Regions from separate parts of the Achromobacter sp. D10 genome, predicted to be linked through region 2. Evidence: predicted binding sites of a transcription regulator. Region 2 holds the regulator's gene; the other holds the start of a gene.
What was found. The regulator NrdR, encoded in region 2, represses ribonucleotide reductase genes. The targets are predictions, from matches to a motif close to CACNANATNTNGTG.

Region 1: the regulator NrdR is predicted to act here: its motif matches at 4,665-4,678, upstream of VCS63_RS13035 (ribonucleoside triphosphate reductase).

What each region holds. Positions count from the first base shown of each region.
Region 1 covers NZ_JAYJLE010000004.1:143,816-151,547, forward strand. The annotation lists gene VCS63_RS13015 (TetR/AcrR family transcriptional regulator) at 1-282, opposite strand, end outside; gene VCS63_RS13020 (NAD(P)H-dependent flavin oxidoreductase) at 373-1,530, opposite strand; gene VCS63_RS13025 (anaerobic ribonucleoside-triphosphate reductase activating protein) at 1,634-2,446, opposite strand; gene nrdD (anaerobic ribonucleoside-triphosphate reductase) at 2,412-2,594, opposite strand; gene VCS63_RS13035 (ribonucleoside triphosphate reductase) at 2,664-4,658, opposite strand; gene VCS63_RS13040 (DUF3325 domain-containing protein) at 4,770-5,120, opposite strand; gene VCS63_RS13045 (PepSY-associated TM helix domain-containing protein) at 5,117-6,724, opposite strand; gene VCS63_RS13050 (ferritin-like domain-containing protein) at 7,013-7,627, shown strand; gene VCS63_RS13055 (catalase) at 7,637-7,732, shown strand, end outside.
Region 2 covers NZ_JAYJLE010000014.1:94,236-101,967, reverse strand. The annotation lists gene VCS63_RS26320 (LysE family translocator) at 1-513, opposite strand, end outside; gene glyA (serine hydroxymethyltransferase) at 719-1,969, shown strand; gene nrdR (transcriptional regulator NrdR) at 2,174-2,653, shown strand; gene VCS63_RS26305 (GlxA family transcriptional regulator) at 2,655-3,608, opposite strand; gene VCS63_RS26300 (cysteine hydrolase family protein) at 3,626-4,189, opposite strand; gene ribD (bifunctional diaminohydroxyphosphoribosylaminopyrimidine deaminase/5-amino-6-(5-phosphoribosylamino)uracil reductase RibD) at 4,367-5,518, shown strand; gene VCS63_RS26290 (hypothetical protein) at 5,537-7,732, opposite strand, start outside.

The sequences.
Region 1 (7,732 bases), on a different contig from region 2:
GCTTTGCAGCGCTGGCTGCAGATCGTGGATGCTGGCGGCCAGCTCGCCATGGAAGCGGTGGGCAAGCAGGGCTTCCTTGACGGGAAAGTGGTTGTAGAGCGTCCCCTTGGATACGTCCGCCTGCGCGGCGATCTGTTCCATGGTGACGACGTCATACCCCAGGGTTTCGAACAGGCGCCAGGCGGTTTGCGCCAGGTGATCCAGGGTCTGCTGGCGTTTGCGTTCGCGGCGTCCGGTTTCGGGCGTCGCGGACTCGGATTGGAGGGAGGGTGAAGAATCCATGGCGATCAAATAATTGAACGATGTCTAATAATAGACGTCGTTTAATTATTTGGAAAGACCCTCTCCAAGGGCTAGAACCGCCTGTCGTGCTCAGGCGGCGGCGGGCATCTTCCCGTGCAGCAGGTAGTCCATCAGTTCGCGCACCGAGCGCATGGCATTGCCAAAGGGCAGCTTCGAGGCGCCGCGGAAGAACAGGCCGCGGCTGACTTCACCGCGCATCGCGGCCGCAAGCTTCAGGTCGATGCAGAACTGTCCAAAGCGCGAGAGGCCATCGCGCAGACCGCATTGCGTCAGGCAGTCCATGCGTTGGCTGCAGCGCCGGGCGTCGCAGCGGGTGTTGGCTTGCAAGGTTTTTTCCTGGCGCAGATAGCGGGTCAGCCAAGGCGTCTGCACGGCACGGGCGGGCAGACCCGCCACGCTGGTGAATTCGGCCAGCTTGTCCGGATCTGCGTCGATCAGCACCCGCTTGAAGTTCTCATGGGCGTCGCCTTCGTTGGTGACCGCAAAGGCCGTGCCTACTTGCACGCCGTCGGCGCCATTGGCCAGCCAATGGCGCACTTGTTCGTGGCTGCCTACGCCGCCGGCCACGATCAGGCGCGGCGCGTCGGCGCCCAGCGCCAGTTCCTGGAAGAGGGTGTGGCAATCGGCCAGCACGCGCTGAAAGTCGAAGCGCTCGCTGTGGATGTCGTCCAGCCGCGCCGCACCAAGGTGGCCGCCGGCGTAGCCTGGATGTTCGATCACGACGGCGTCGGCCATGCGGCCCTTCTTCATCCACTTTTTCAGCACCACGGCCACGCCGCGCGCCTCGGACAGAATGGGCACCAGCGCCACCTTTGGGTAGTCGGCCGTCATCTCGGGCAGGTCCAGCGGCAGGCCCGCGCCCATGACGATGGCCTGGGCGCCGCTTTCGCAGGCCTGGCGTACCAGGGCGGGATGGTCGCGCACTGCTTTCATGACGTTCACGGCCACCAGGCCGCGGCCTTGCGCCGTTTCCAGCGCGGCGCGGACTTCGCGGTCGAGAGCGACCTGGTTGGCACTGTCGATCAGGTCGCGGTCATGGCAGCGTTCGGTTTTTTCCAGCAGATCGGGGTGGTGGTGGCGCAAATCCACACTGGCGATGGTGCCCATGGCGTTCTGGCTGGCGACCGCGCCGGCCAGGCGATGGGCGGATACGCCGACGCCCATGCCGCCCTGAACGATGGGCAGCAATTCGCGTCCGGCGAGGGTGAGTGATTTGAACCACGTCATGATGAGTCTTTCCTCTTTTCAAGTGGACAGAGGCTAGAGCAAGGGGGAGGGGGTTGCCTTGCGCAGGATCAAGCGAGACAGAACCTCGGAGACAGAACCTCGCTCAGCGGTAGGCGAACTCTTCGAACCATTGCATCAGCAGTGCCAGGGCAGGCGCGCCAAGCGCGCGTACAGGCGGCGCGTCGGGCGAACGGCGCGCGCCCTGCACGGCAAAGCGGCGCACGCCATGGCGGGCGAGTTCGCGCGCGAGCGCCAGCAGCCGCGTTTCGTCCAGCCAGTCGGGATGCCAGGTGATGCGGCACTCGAAGTCAATCCCGGCCGACAAGAGTTGCGCCAGGCAGGCATGCGCTGGGCGCTGGGAGTCGCGCCGGCCGGTGATGTCGTCATAGCCTTCGGCATCCGCCTTGATGTCCAGGCCGACCCAATCCAGATGGCGCAGCACGTCGGCCAGGCGTAGCGGATAAATGCCCGCGGTATGCAGACCGACCCGGTAACCCATGCGCCTGACGTCGCGGATCATTTGCGGCAGGCGCGGTTCGCTCAAGGGTTCGCCGCCCGAGAATACGATGGCATCGAGCAGGCCCTTGCGCGTTTCCAGGAAGGCGCGCGTTTCGCGCCAGTCGTAGCGGGCGGCGCGGGTCTGCAGTTCGACGTTGTGGCAGTAGTGGCAGCGCCAGGGGCAGCCCGCGATGAAAACCACCGCGGCCAGTTGGCCGGGCCAGTCCACCGTGGAAAAAGGCACCAGTCCGCCGACCGCGGGTGAATGCCGCGGCAGGGCTTGGGCCACCGGTTGCGGCGGGGCAGGATAAGCCGGCCGCGCCGTCAGCCGCCGCGTGCCCGGGCCGAGGCCCGTGGCGGACGCGGCGGCCGGCGTGCCGTCTTCAGGCGCGGCGTTCGACGAAGAAACGGCGTTCATTGAATTCGCCCTGTTTGCCGGTGTTGAAGGAAGCGACGGGGCGGTGGTAGCCCATGACGCGGGTCCAGATCTCGCAGCGCACGCGCTGGCTGTCGTCCAGCCGCGGGGCGGGAGCGGTCGTGACTTCGGGAGCGATCAAGGTTTGCATAGCGGTTCCTCGTTGTGGATGCCGGGCTGCTGCCCGGCGGTTCAGTCTGAGGCCTGTCGTTGACTGGCCTCAGGCCGGGGTGCAGCACGCCGATTGCCTGGCCAGCAGCTCGGCATCGCATTTCGGGCAGAACTCGTGGTGCCCCGCCAGATAGCCGTGGTTGGGGCAGATGGAGAACGTCGGCGTGACCGTGATGTAGGGCAGCCGGAAATTGGACAGAGCCCGGCGCACCAGTTGCTTGCACGCGCCGGCGGACGACACGGCTTCGTTCATGTACAGGTGCAGCACGGTGCCGCCGGTGTACTTGCCTTGCAGCGTCTCCTGCAGTTCCAGCGCATGGAAGGGATCGTCGGTATGGCCTACCGGAAGCTGGCTGGAGTTCGTGTAGTAGGGCTGCGCGTCGCTGCCAGCCTGAAGAATGGCGGGATAGCGCTTGCGGTCTTCGCGGGCGAAACGATAGGTGGTGCCTTCGGCGGGCGTGGCCTCCAGGTTGTACAGATGGCCCGTTTGCTCCTGGAATTCGGTCATGCGGACACGCACGCGGTCCAACAGGCGCACGGCCAGGGCATGGCCTGCCGCGGTGGTGATGTCCTCGGCATCGTCCGTGAAGTTGCGGATCATCTCGTTGATGCCGTTTACGCCCAGCGTGCTGAAATGATTGCGCAGGGTGCCGAGGTAGCGGCGGGTATAGGGATAGAGGCCCTGGTCAATGTAGCGCTGCACCACCTTGCGCTTGGTCTCCAGCACGTCGCGGCCCAGTTCCAGCAGATGGTCCAGCCGCCGCATCAGCTGCTCTTCGTCGCCGCGGCAGGTATAGCCCAGGCGCGCGCAGTTGACCGTGACCACGCCGACGGACCCCGTCTGCTCGGCCGACCCGAACAGGCCATTGCCGCGCTTGAGCAGTTCGCGCAGGTCCAGTTGCAAGCGGCAGCACATCGAACGCACCATGTGCGGTTCCAGGTCTGAATTCAGGAAGTTCTGGAAATAGGGCAGTCCATAGCGTGCCGTCATCTCGAACAGGCGCTCGGTGTTGGGGTGGTCCCAGTCGAAGTCGGGCGTGATGTTGTAGGTGGGGATGGGGAAGGTGAACACACGGCCCTTGGCGTCCCCGGCCATCATGACCTCGATGTAGGCGCGGTTGATCATGTCCATCTCGGTCTGCAGCTCGCCGTATGAAAACGGCATTTCCTCGCCGCCGATGTACGGAATCTGGTCCTTCAGGTCCGGCGGGCAGGTCCAGTCGAACGTAAGATTGGTGAAGGGTGTCTGCGTGCCCCAGCGGCTGGGCACGTTGAGGTTGTAGATGAGTTCCTGCATGGACTGCTTCACCTCCGCATACGTCATGGCGTCGCGGCGGATGAAGGGCGCCATGTAGGTGTCGAAGGAACTGAAGGCCTGCGCTCCTGCCCACTCGTTCTGCAGCGTGCCCAGGAAATTGACGATCTGGCCGATGGCCGCCGACATGTGGCGCGGCGGCGTGGCTTCCACCTTGCCGGGGATGCCGTTGAAGCCTTCGGTCAGCAACTGGCGCAGCGACCAGCCAGCGCAGTAACCGCTCAGCATGTCCAGGTCGTGGATGTGGATGTCGCCCTCGCGGTGGGCGCGGCCCGCCTCGGGCGCGAATACATTGGACAGCCAGTAGTTGGCGGTGACCTTGCCCGCCACGTTCAGGATCAGGCCGCCCAGACTGTAGCCCTGGTTGGCGTTGGCGTTGACGCGCCAGTCGCGCTGGTCCAGGTATTCCTCCATGGCGCTTTCCACGTCCACCAGCGTGTGGCGCAGCGAGCGCAGGCGGGCGTGTTGTTCGCGGTGCACGATATAGGCCCGCGCGGTGCGCCAATGGCCTGCCTGGACCAAGGCTTCCTCCACGCGGTTCTGGATGGTCTCGACACCGGGGCAGGGGTTTTCCGCCAGCGCGGCGATGACGCCGTCGGTCAGCGCCTGAGCACCCGCGAGATCCAGTTCCCCGGTGCTCTGGCCTGCTGCCGCCATGGCCTGGGCGATCTTCTCGCGGTCGAACGCCACGACGCGGCCGTCGCGCTTGAGAATGTGCTGGATATGCATGACTGACACCATATGTAGTAGGGTGTGAAAACTCTACCACCACATATGGTGCGGAATGTGCTCCCCACCGCAGGGATGTCAGCCTTGCTTGATGCGCGTCAAACGCGCCGTTCAGAAGCCGATGCCAACCCCGGCCAGGGATATCGCCACCGCCAGCGCGGCGGTTCTGGCTGCCGGGCGAGGCGCCCAGGACAGCATGCCGACCCAGAGCAGGGCGCCTGCCGAAAGCCAGCCCAGCCAGGCCACCACGCCCACCGTATTGCCCCACAGTCCCACGCAGGGCAGCAGGGCCAGCGCCAGCAACAGCACGCCAGCGCCGCGCAACACGCGGGTATGGCCGGCGGAGGGATCGCGTCCCCAGACCTGGTCGTAATGGCGCGGCATGGCCAGACTCAGGCAGGCCATGCCGGAATAGGTCAGCAGCAGCGCCATGGAAATCGCATACAGGTCGTTGGTGTTCATGCGGCTGCCTCTGCGTCGCTGCGGGGATTGCGCCGGATGGGCGCGGATGCGGGCCGTCGCCACAACAGCAGGGCCGCCCACCCCGATAGTACGCCGAATGCGACGGACGTCAGTTCGACGCCCGCGCTTTCCCAGTCGCCGCGCGCGATCTGCGCCACCGGATGATCGCCCAATGTGACGAGCGACAACACCGGCAGCAGCAGGCACAGCGCCGATAGCAAGGCAAGCTGCGAGATCCAGGCCTGGCGCGGCTTGCACAGCCAGGCGTGCGCCAACGCCAGCGCCCACACCAGGAAGAAGCAGCGCAGCTCCCACAGCGCGCGGTTTTCCAGGGCCACGGGCAGCAGACGGTTGGCCCAGAGATAGCTGATGCAGGCGATGGCCAGTCCCGCCAGCGCGGCCACATTCAAGCCTTCGATCAGCCGGTACATGCGCGCGGTCGCGCTGCCGAATTCGCCGCCATGCCTGGCGCGGCGCTTGACCATGAACAGCAGCGCGCCGGTGCCCATCATGGCTGCGCCGGCCATGCCGCAGATGAAGTAGAGCCAGCTGACGGCCAGCCCGCCGAACCTGGACATGTGCAGATCGCTCATGACCTGGAACGCGAGCGCGGGCGCGCCGCCATTCACGTCGCCCGCGGGGCGCAGGCGCAGCAATTCGCCGCTGGCCGAGAACTCGGCCATGCCCGTGGTGGCGCTGATGTTGCGGAAGGTGTCGGCGTCTTCGTTCCAACCGTAGACGCCGATGCGCATGGAACTGTCTTCGGGGTTGTTGATGACGATGGCGCGCGCCGTCTGTCCGATCAGCTGTTCGCCACGGGCCACGATGGGCTCCAGCGCCGGCATGGGAAGCGCCACGCCGGTGCGCGCGGGCTGTTCTTCGCCAGACAGTTCGGCCAGGTACTGGCGGGTGGCCTGCGGGCCGGCCCCGTAGGTCGCCGTGACAGGGGCAGGCATGAGCTGAGCGCTGGATATCACAATGCCGGTGTAGGCGATCATGAACTGGAAGGGCAGAGTCAGCACCGCCACCGCATTGTGCGCGTCCAGCCAGGAACGTTGGCCCTTCTTGGCGCGGAAGGTGAAAAAGTCCTTGAAGATGCGCTTGTGCGTGACCACGCCGGAAATCAGCGCGACCAGCATCGCCATGCTGGCGAAGGCCACGATCCACAGGCCCAGGCCGGCGTCGTGCAAGGTGTAGTGGAAGTCGACGAAATGACTGCCGCCATGCGTGGCGCGGCCTTCCGCCTCGTGATGCTCCGCCAGTTCGGCGCCCGTTTCCGGGTCGAGGTCGGCGTCGGCGTACTGGCCGTTCTTATCGAACCAATAGGCCGTCAACCCGTTGTCGTGGAACCGGTTGACCGGCCAGATTTCCCACATGCCCGCGCCCGCGTGATTGCGCGCCATGTAATCCACCGCCAGTTCGAGCCGGCGCGCCCGGTCCACCGGGAGGCCTTCCGTTTGCGCGGCCCGGGCCTCTGCCTCGTGGTGCTCGGGCGTCATCCAGTGCGTGATGGGTTCGGAGAAGACGGCCAGCGATCCCGTCAGGAAGACGGCGAACAGCAGCCAGGAAAACCATAGGCCGACCCAGGTATGGAGCCAGGCCATGGATAGGCGGAAACCGGATTTCAGGGGGAGCCTCTTTCTTGTTGGAGTCGCCGCGGACCGGGCGCTCTGATTTTATTGAGAATAGTTCCGATTCTAATCTAATCGGGGACAAGGTTGGCGATGCCGATGCCTTTGTACTTTTTGCGCCGGCGGGGCGGGGCGTGGCGCGGTCGTGCGCGCGGGTCACCCACGACGCGTTGCAGGCGGGCACGGCGATTGCTGACAGGCGATCCGTTCTGCATGCCCGCCGCCGGCATGCGGCGATGTCATCCCACAAAGGAGCGCCCAATGAAACGAAAAGCCGGAAACACCTCGCAAATCGAGGAACTGCTTTACCAGGCCCTGGAAACCGAGATCGGTGGCCTGGCCGTGTACGAAACCGCTGTTTCGTGTGCGGTGAACGCGGACCTGAAGAAGGAATGGCTCGAGTATCTGGAAGAAACGCGGACGCATCGCCGGGTGCTGCTGACCGTGTTCGAGCAACTGGGTTTGGACGCCCAGGCCCAGCCGCCCGGCCGCCAGGTGGTGCGCCACATCGGCGAGTCGCTGGTCAAGGCCATGAAGATGGCCATCAACGCCGGCGACCCGGACGCCGCGCAACTCGTAGCCACGGAATGCGTGGTGCTGGCCGAAACCAAGGACCACGCGAACTGGTCCCTGATCGGCATGATTGCCGAGCAGCACAGCGGCGATGAGGCAAAGGTGCTCAAGCAGGCCTACGACGCCGTGGCCAAGGACGAAGACCACCATCTTTATCACACGCAGGGCTGGTCACGCGAATTGTGGATCCAGTCGTTGGGATTTCCCGCGGTGCTGCCGCCGCCCGAGGAGGTCAAGCAGGTTGAGACAGCTATCGGTGCATCGCGCGCCGAGCAGGCGCGCGGCAAGATGCTGAGCCATTAGGAGATTTCGATGCCAGGCAAAAAACCAGCAGGCAAGAGCGGCGCGGGCGCGGCCGTGGACACTGCCTATATGAATACGGACAGCGGGCCGGCCTCCGGGCCCGCG
Region 2 (7,732 bases):
CAGGGACCCATAGGCCAGCAGCGACACCAGCGACATGGCCGTGAAGATACCCGTCAGGATGAAGAACTGCGGCAGCAGCGGTTCGGCGGCATTCAGGAACTGCGGAAACAGCGCCGTGAAGAACAGGATGGGTTTGGGGTTGAGCGTCGCCACCATGGCGGCTTCCAGATAGAGCCGGCCGGCGCTGCGCGGCGCTTGCGCAGCGGTGTCGGAGGGCGGCGCGATATTCGAGCGTCCCAGGATGTGGCGCAGGCCGATGTAGAGCAGGTAGGCCGCGCCGGCCACCTTCAGCAGCATGAACAGCATGGCGGACGATTGCAGCACCATGCCCAATCCCAGCATGGCGGCCGCCGACAGCAGGGACAGGCCCGTGACGTTGCCCAGGGTGGATGGCACCACAGCCCGCAGGCCGCCCGCTGCGCCGTTGCGGATGGCCAGCATGGTGGCGGGCCCAGGGCTGACGACGCTTACTGCGGCTACTAACGAGTAGGTTATTAGCGTGGCGCTTTGCATGAAAGTTTCTCAAATCGGGTTGAGAGGGGTTTTCGGCCCCGGGAGGATGGCGTGGTTTTCGCGCCCATCGGGCGAATTTTGCCCGGGTTCCGGGCATTTTGGGCGCATTTGATCCTGTCCGACGCGGTAAACTATTCCTCATTCTCCGGGTTTACCCACCCGGGCGCAGTTTTCTCCTCTCTTACCGCCTCAGGAATCCCCCGTCATGTTTGACCGCAACCTCACCTTGTCCAAGGCTGACCCGGACGTTTGGGCCGCCATCCAGAAGGAAGACGTCCGCCAGGAACAGCACATCGAGCTGATCGCCTCGGAGAACTACGCCAGCCCGGCCGTCATGGAAGCCCAGGGCACGCAGCTCACCAACAAGTACGCCGAAGGCTACCCGGGCAAGCGTTACTACGGTGGTTGCGAGTACGTGGACGTGGTCGAGCAACTGGCCATCGACCGCCTGAAGCAGATCTTCGGCGCCGAAGCCGCCAACGTGCAGCCCAACTCGGGTTCGCAGGCCAACCAGGGCGTGTACATGGCCGTCCTGAAGCCGGGCGACACGGTGCTGGGCATGAGCCTGGCTGAAGGCGGCCACCTGACGCACGGCGCGTCGGTCAATGCCTCGGGCAAGCTGTACAACTTCATCTCCTACGGCCTGGACGAAAACGAAGTCCTGAACTACGACCAGGTCGAAAAGCTCGCCCGCGAACACAAGCCCAAGCTGATCGTCGCCGGCGCTTCCGCCTATGCGTTGCACATCGATTTCGAACGCATGGCCCGCATCGCCCGTGAAAACGGCGCGCTGTTCATGGTCGACATCGCCCACTACGCCGGCCTGGTCGCCGGTGGCGCCTACCCCAACCCGGTCCCGCACGCCGACTTCGTCACCTCGACGACGCACAAGTCGCTGCGCGGCCCGCGCGGCGGCGTCATCATGATGAAGGCCGAACACGAGAAGATCATCAACTCGGCCATCTTCCCCGGCATTCAGGGCGGTCCGCTGATGCACGTCATCGCCGGCAAGGCCGTGGCCTTCAAGGAAGCGCTGGAACCCGCTTTCAAGGACTACGCGCAGCAAGTGGTCAAGAACGCCAAGGTGCTGGCCGACACGCTGGTCAAGCGTGGCCTGCGCATCGTTTCGGGCCGCACCGAAAGCCACGTCATGCTGGTGGACCTGCGTTCCAAGGGCATCACGGGCAAGGAAGCGGAAGCCGTGCTGGGCCAGGCCCACATTACGGTGAACAAGAACGCCATCCCGAACGATCCGGAAAAGCCCTTCGTGACCAGCGGCATCCGTCTGGGCACCCCGGCCATGACCACGCGCGGTTTCACCGAAGCGGAAGCCGAACTTACCGCCAACCTGATCGCCGACGTGCTGGACAACCCGCGTGACGAAGCCAACATCGCCGCTGTGCGCGCCAAGGTCAACGAACTGACCTCGCGCCTGCCGGTCTACGGCAAGAAGTAATAGCATCCCTGCGGCGGGCTGCGGCCCTGCCGCCGCGGTCCACAAGGGACGGCCCCGAAAGGCGGCCGTCCCTTTGCTTTCAGGCCGGCAAGTACAGCGGACTGTGAAAAATACGGGACGGATTAGCCCATATCGGCGCTGGCGGCGGGTTGCCTCGTTACAATATGCTTAACTATTGCCCTTCAGTGCCTTTAGGGATCACACATGCGGTGTCCATTTTGCGGCAATGCCGAAACGCAGGTCGTAGACAGCCGGGTCTCCGAAGAGGGGGACGCGATACGGCGTCGCCGCCGCTGCCTGTCCTGTGACAAGCGCTTCACCACGTACGAGCGGGTGGAGCTTGCCATGCCTTCCATCGTGAAGCGCAACGGCAGCCGCAGCGATTACGACCCGGGCAAGCTGCGCGCCAGCCTGAGCCTGGCGCTGCGCAAGCGGCCCGTCAGCACGGAAGACGTGGACGCGGCGGTCGCTCGCATCGAAGAGCAGTTGCTGGCCAGCGGGTTGCGTGAAGTGCCCAGCGAACATATCGGCGAGCTCGTCATGAACGAACTGCGCAAGCTCGACAAGGTGGCGTACGTCCGCTTTGCCTCGGTTTACAAGAGCTTCGAAGACATCGGCGAGTTCGTCGAGGCCATCCGCGAGATGCAGGGCCCGCTGCTGCCGGGCAAGCTGCGCAAGGATTAGGCTAGGCAGAGCGCACGAGGCTGGGTGTCAGCGGCTGGAACTTGCGCCACACCCGGCGCATGTGCTGCGCCGAACCGAAGCCCGATTTTTCAGCCACGCGTTCCAGGTCCAGCCGCGTATCGCGCAGCAGGTCGCGTGCCAGCGCCACACGTATCTGATAGAGGTAGTCCATCGGCGTGCACCCGGCGTGTTCGTGGAACAGCCGGGTCAGGTGGCGCGCGCTGGTATGCGCCTGGTCCGCCAGCGATTGCGCGGACCAGGGGGCCGCAGGGTCGCGGATGACCGCGTCCTGCACCCTGTGCACGCCCGGATGCATGTGGCTGCGGTGATCCAGCCACGGCGATAGCGTGGAATCGGTGCCGGCGCGGCGCTGGTACACCACCATGTCGCGCGCCGTTTCGCTGGCCACGCGCGGTCCGCAATGGCGCGACACCATGTGCAGCGCCAGGTCGATGCCGGCCGTGATGCCCGCGCTGCTGACCAACTTGCCATCCTCGACGAAGATTCGGTTGTCGTGCAGACGCGCACTGGGGTCGATGCTGGCCAACTGCGCGAGACAGGTGTGGTGGGTGGTGCATTCCCGGTGCCGCGTCAGCCCGGCGGCGGCGGCGAACAGCGCGCCGGCGCAAACCGTCATGAGCGTGAACCCGTCCGCGGGATGGCGGACGGCCAGCCAGTCGATGATGGCGCGCGAGTCCGGATCTTCCAGGCGCGTGGGCTTGCCCACCACGCCAGAAATGATAACCAGGGCCTCGGATGGCAACGTGGCCGGCAGGGGCTGGATATGCGCCAGATGCAGGCCAGGCAGGCCGCTCTCGACCTCATGCGCCGGGCCGCAGAAATGCTGCTCGAAAGTGCCGGGACTGAGCTTGTTGGCCACGCGGAAGGCCTCGGCCGGGCCCGCTACATCCAGCAGGACGATGCCGCGCGTGAGCACGAAGTAGACCGGAACCATGTGGCCTGCGGAATCGCTCAAGCCGCCAGCGCGTCGGCGGCGCGCGCGATGCGGGCGAAGCGGCCTTGCAGCACCAGCTCCGTACGGTCGCGAATTTCGGCCGGGGTGTAGTGCTGGCCGGACGGGCTTTGCATGGCGAAGGTGAGGGTGGCGTCAGTCGGAAACACCACCTTGAAGCCGGCGTCGCTGGCGTGGCGGGTCGTGGTTTCGCAGCATTGTTCCGTGCGGATACCGCTGACGATGATGCCTTCGATACCGTGCTTAACCAGCCAGTCCTGCAGGCTGGCACCCTCGGCGTCCTTGGCGTAAAGCGAGGAATGCACGGTCTTGTGGAACACGGCGGTGGGGGCGATGCGCAGTTCCTTGAGCGTCTTGACGTGCCCGGAGGCCAGGGAGAAGGGATTGGCCGGGTCGTTCGACACGCTGGTGTGGAACACCTGCAGTACCAGGATGTCCTGGGCCTGGGCGGCGTCGATCAGGGATTGGATCCGTTCCACGAAGGCCGGATACTCGGCTTCATCCCAAAACGGACGTTGCCGGAAAGAGTCTTGTACGTCGATGACGATCAGTGCTTGTTTCATGGGCCGCGCTCCTGGAGTGCGAATTGTAGGGGTGTGGTGCCATTTTTACTGCAATCCGGTGGTGGGGCGAGCGCGGCGAAAGACTACTGTCGGCCTAAAACGGACATGTTTGATCCGGGCGGCTGACGCCTGGCGCCGCGCATTCTGCCCGGGCTGCGGCGACATACAATCCTGGACATGATGATTTCCAGCGACAACGACGACATTTTCTGGATGCGGCGAGCCCTGGCGCTGGCGCAGACCGTCATGTACACCACCGCGCCCAATCCCCGGGTGGGTTGCGTGATCGTGCGCGACGGCCGCGTGCTGGGCGAAGGCGCGACGCAACCGCCAGGCGGCCCGCACGCGGAAGTCTGCGCCTTGCGCGACGCCCAGGCGCGCGGCGAATCGGTGGCGGGCGCGACGCTCTACGTCACGTTGGAGCCCTGCAGCCATTTCGGCCGCACGCCGCCCTGCGTGGACGCCGTGCTCGCGGCCCGGCCGGCGCGAGTGGTGGTGGCCATCGGCGACCCGAATCCGCTGGTCAACGGCCAAGGCCTGGCGCGGCTGCGCGATGCCGGCATCGCGGTAAGCACAGGAGTCTGCCGCGAAGAGGCGCTGGCCATCAATGCAGGCTTTATTTCGCGCATGAGCCGCGGCCTGCCGTGGGTCTGGATGAAAATGGCGGCTTCGCTGGACGGACGCAGCGCGCTGCATAACGGCATATCGCAATGGATCACCGGGCCCGAGGCCCGCGCCGATGGGCATCGCTGGCGCGCGCGCGCCTGCGTGGTGCTCACCGGCATGGGTACCGTGCTGAAAGATGATCCGCAGCTCAATGTCAGGGGCGTGGATACGCCGCGCCAGCCCCGCAAGGCGGTGGTGGACGGCCGTTTCGAGATTCCCGAGGACGCGCGGCTGTTCGATGGCGCCGAGGTCATTCTTTTTACCGCCCGCGAGGACGCCGCCAAGACGGCACGCCTGCAGGCCAAAAACGCCCGCGTGGTGCAGTTGCCGGGCGATGCGCCCGGCCGGGTCGATCTGCCGGCGATGATGCGCTGGCTGGCCCAGGAGCAGTTCAACGAGGTCCACGTGGAAGCGGGCGCCGGCCTGAGCGGCGCGCTGGTTGCCGCGGGTTGCGTGGACGAGCTCCTGTTGTACCTGGCGCCGGTGCTGCTGGGCGATGCGGCGGGCATGGTCCGCCTGCCCATGCTGGAGCACCTGGACGGCGCCCGCCGCTACGAATTCATCGACACTGCGCCCGTGGGCGCGGATCTGCGCTTGCGCGCCAGGGTGGCCGACACTTGGCGCCAGCTGACACAGCGAGTGGCGTTGCCGGAACTCTCCTAGCCGCGGCCGGGCGGCAGGCTAGCTCCGGCGCGCGTCGCGCCGCGGACGCGTCGCGGTGTAGCGCCAGGCCAGGATCGCGGCCCCGCCGCCGACCAGCGCCAGCAACGCGGCCGCCAGCAGCAGACCGGGATGGTTGTGCCGCAGGCGGTCCCAGGATTTTTCGGCCTGCGCATAGTGGAACCAGGCGGCCGCCGTGAAGTCCGGCGCAGCGCATTCGCGGCCGAAGGTCTCGCTGAACGGCACTTGCGCGCCTTGTTCTATATAGCGCCGGTAGATAGCGGTGGCCCTTTCGGGAGAGTCGTCGATGATGTAGCGGGCGCCCTGGCACAGCACGGCGGCGAAAGCTTGCGAGCGGCGGGGCAGTTCATCGGCGGCGCGCAGCGCATGGTTGGCTGCGATCTGGCGGTAATGGAAGCGGGCATAGGGCTGCGCTTCGCTGGCGGCGTAGCGGCGCCGTTCCTCTTCGGTGACGAACGGTCCGGGCAGCGCGGCCGCGGCGCGCAGGGCGGGCGTATCGGGCGTCTCGACATTATCCTCATCCGCCTTCCAGCCAGGGACCGCGCTGCGCCCCGCGCCAAAACTCGTGCTGCCGCCATACACCGCGAAATCCGGTTCCTGCTCGTAGCCCATGATTTCCATCCCGTCACGCCGTGCCAGGCGGGATGCCTCGAACCAAGCCTGGGCACGCGTTGTGCGGCCCCAGGCGTTGCCGGCCTTGCGCAAGGCAGCTGCGTAGTCCGCGGCGAGCTGGCGGGTTCGCGGCTGCCGCACTTCCCATTTGCCGTCGACATTTTCCAGCGTGGCGTAGCGAGCGTCGGAATCGGCCGGGAAGTAGGGCAGCGCCTGTTCGGCCGCACCTTCTCGCACCAGGCGGCGCGCCAGCAACAGGCGCAGCCGGTCCGACGCGGTAACGGGATGCCGGTAGCCCCACTCGTAGAAATCCTTAGGCGTCGGCGCGGGCCCGGTCGCCGCGGGCGTGGCGGGTGCGTGCCGGTCCACGTAGGCTTTGAGCTCGGGAGTGGTCAGCACACGTTCGGCCACGTAGGCCGCGTCGTTCCAATAGGGAGTGGATTGCCAGAAGCCCTCTGCGGTGCCGTCCGACACGGTGGCGTGCAGCAGTTGGTCCAGCGCCTCGACATATTGGCCACGCGATAGCGTCAGCACGCCTTGCTCGCCCAGCAGGCGCGCGGCGCCTGAAGCTTCCAGGCTGCCGTCTGCGCGCGGGAAGGCGCCGGCGGCCTGGGCATAGGCCTGGGCTGCCGCTTGCGTATCGCCTTGCCGCAGCGCCAGTTTGGCGCGCACCCAATAGGCCAGGGCCGTGTCCAGCCGGGCCGCCAGTGTTTGCGCCAGGTCATAGCGTCCGATGCGGTAAGCCAGCGCGGCCACCCGGTCGGCGTCCGGCACTTGCTTCAGGTCCTGGGTTTCCAACGCAGCGACCAGCGATTGCAGCGCCGGATTCGGCGTAACGTCATGCCCCTGAGCGGCGTCCGCCAAGCCGACCTGCCCAGTCGCGTCGTAGGCGGCGTAGGGATCCGTCGCGCTGTCCGGCCTGCCGTCGACGATGTCGCCGACCCTGGCCAACGCATAGGCGACCAGCAGGCGTTGCGCAATGGGATCGCCGATCAGCCGGCGAGTGCGCGCTGGATCTTCCAGGGCCCATTGCGCCAGCATGCGCAGCGATGCATTGCCGCTGGAGGACCCGCGCGCAGCCTGCTCGGCATACAGGCGCACCGCATGCACCAGCGAGGCGGCGGGGATGGTGTCCATGCACGGATCGGCGTTGACCAACTCTATATAGGTGCATTGCCCTTGCGGTCCGGCCAGGAGCAGGCGCGCTTCCTGGCCGTAGCTGGCCACGGCCAGGCCCAAGGGGTCCGCTGCGCCGTCCAGCGCCAGCTGTCGCGCGCGGACGTAGGCTTGGGCTGCCGCAAGGCGCTGCGTCGCGGCGTCCGCGGCTGTCATCTCTGCCTCGTCCCCAATTTCAGCCAGCATGTAAGCGGCCCAGACGCTGCGCGCCGCGGCTTCCCGCGGCGGGAGTTGGAGTATGGCCCGGTAACGCGCCCGTGCGGACTCCAGCAAGTGTCCGGCATCGGCCCCGCGCGCGGCGTGCGTGTCGACTGCCGCGGCGATGTAAAGCCGGACGGCTTCGGGCAAATCGATGCCCACTGCATACGCCCGGTCGCCATCGGGCTGCGCCCGCATCGTCCTTGCGGT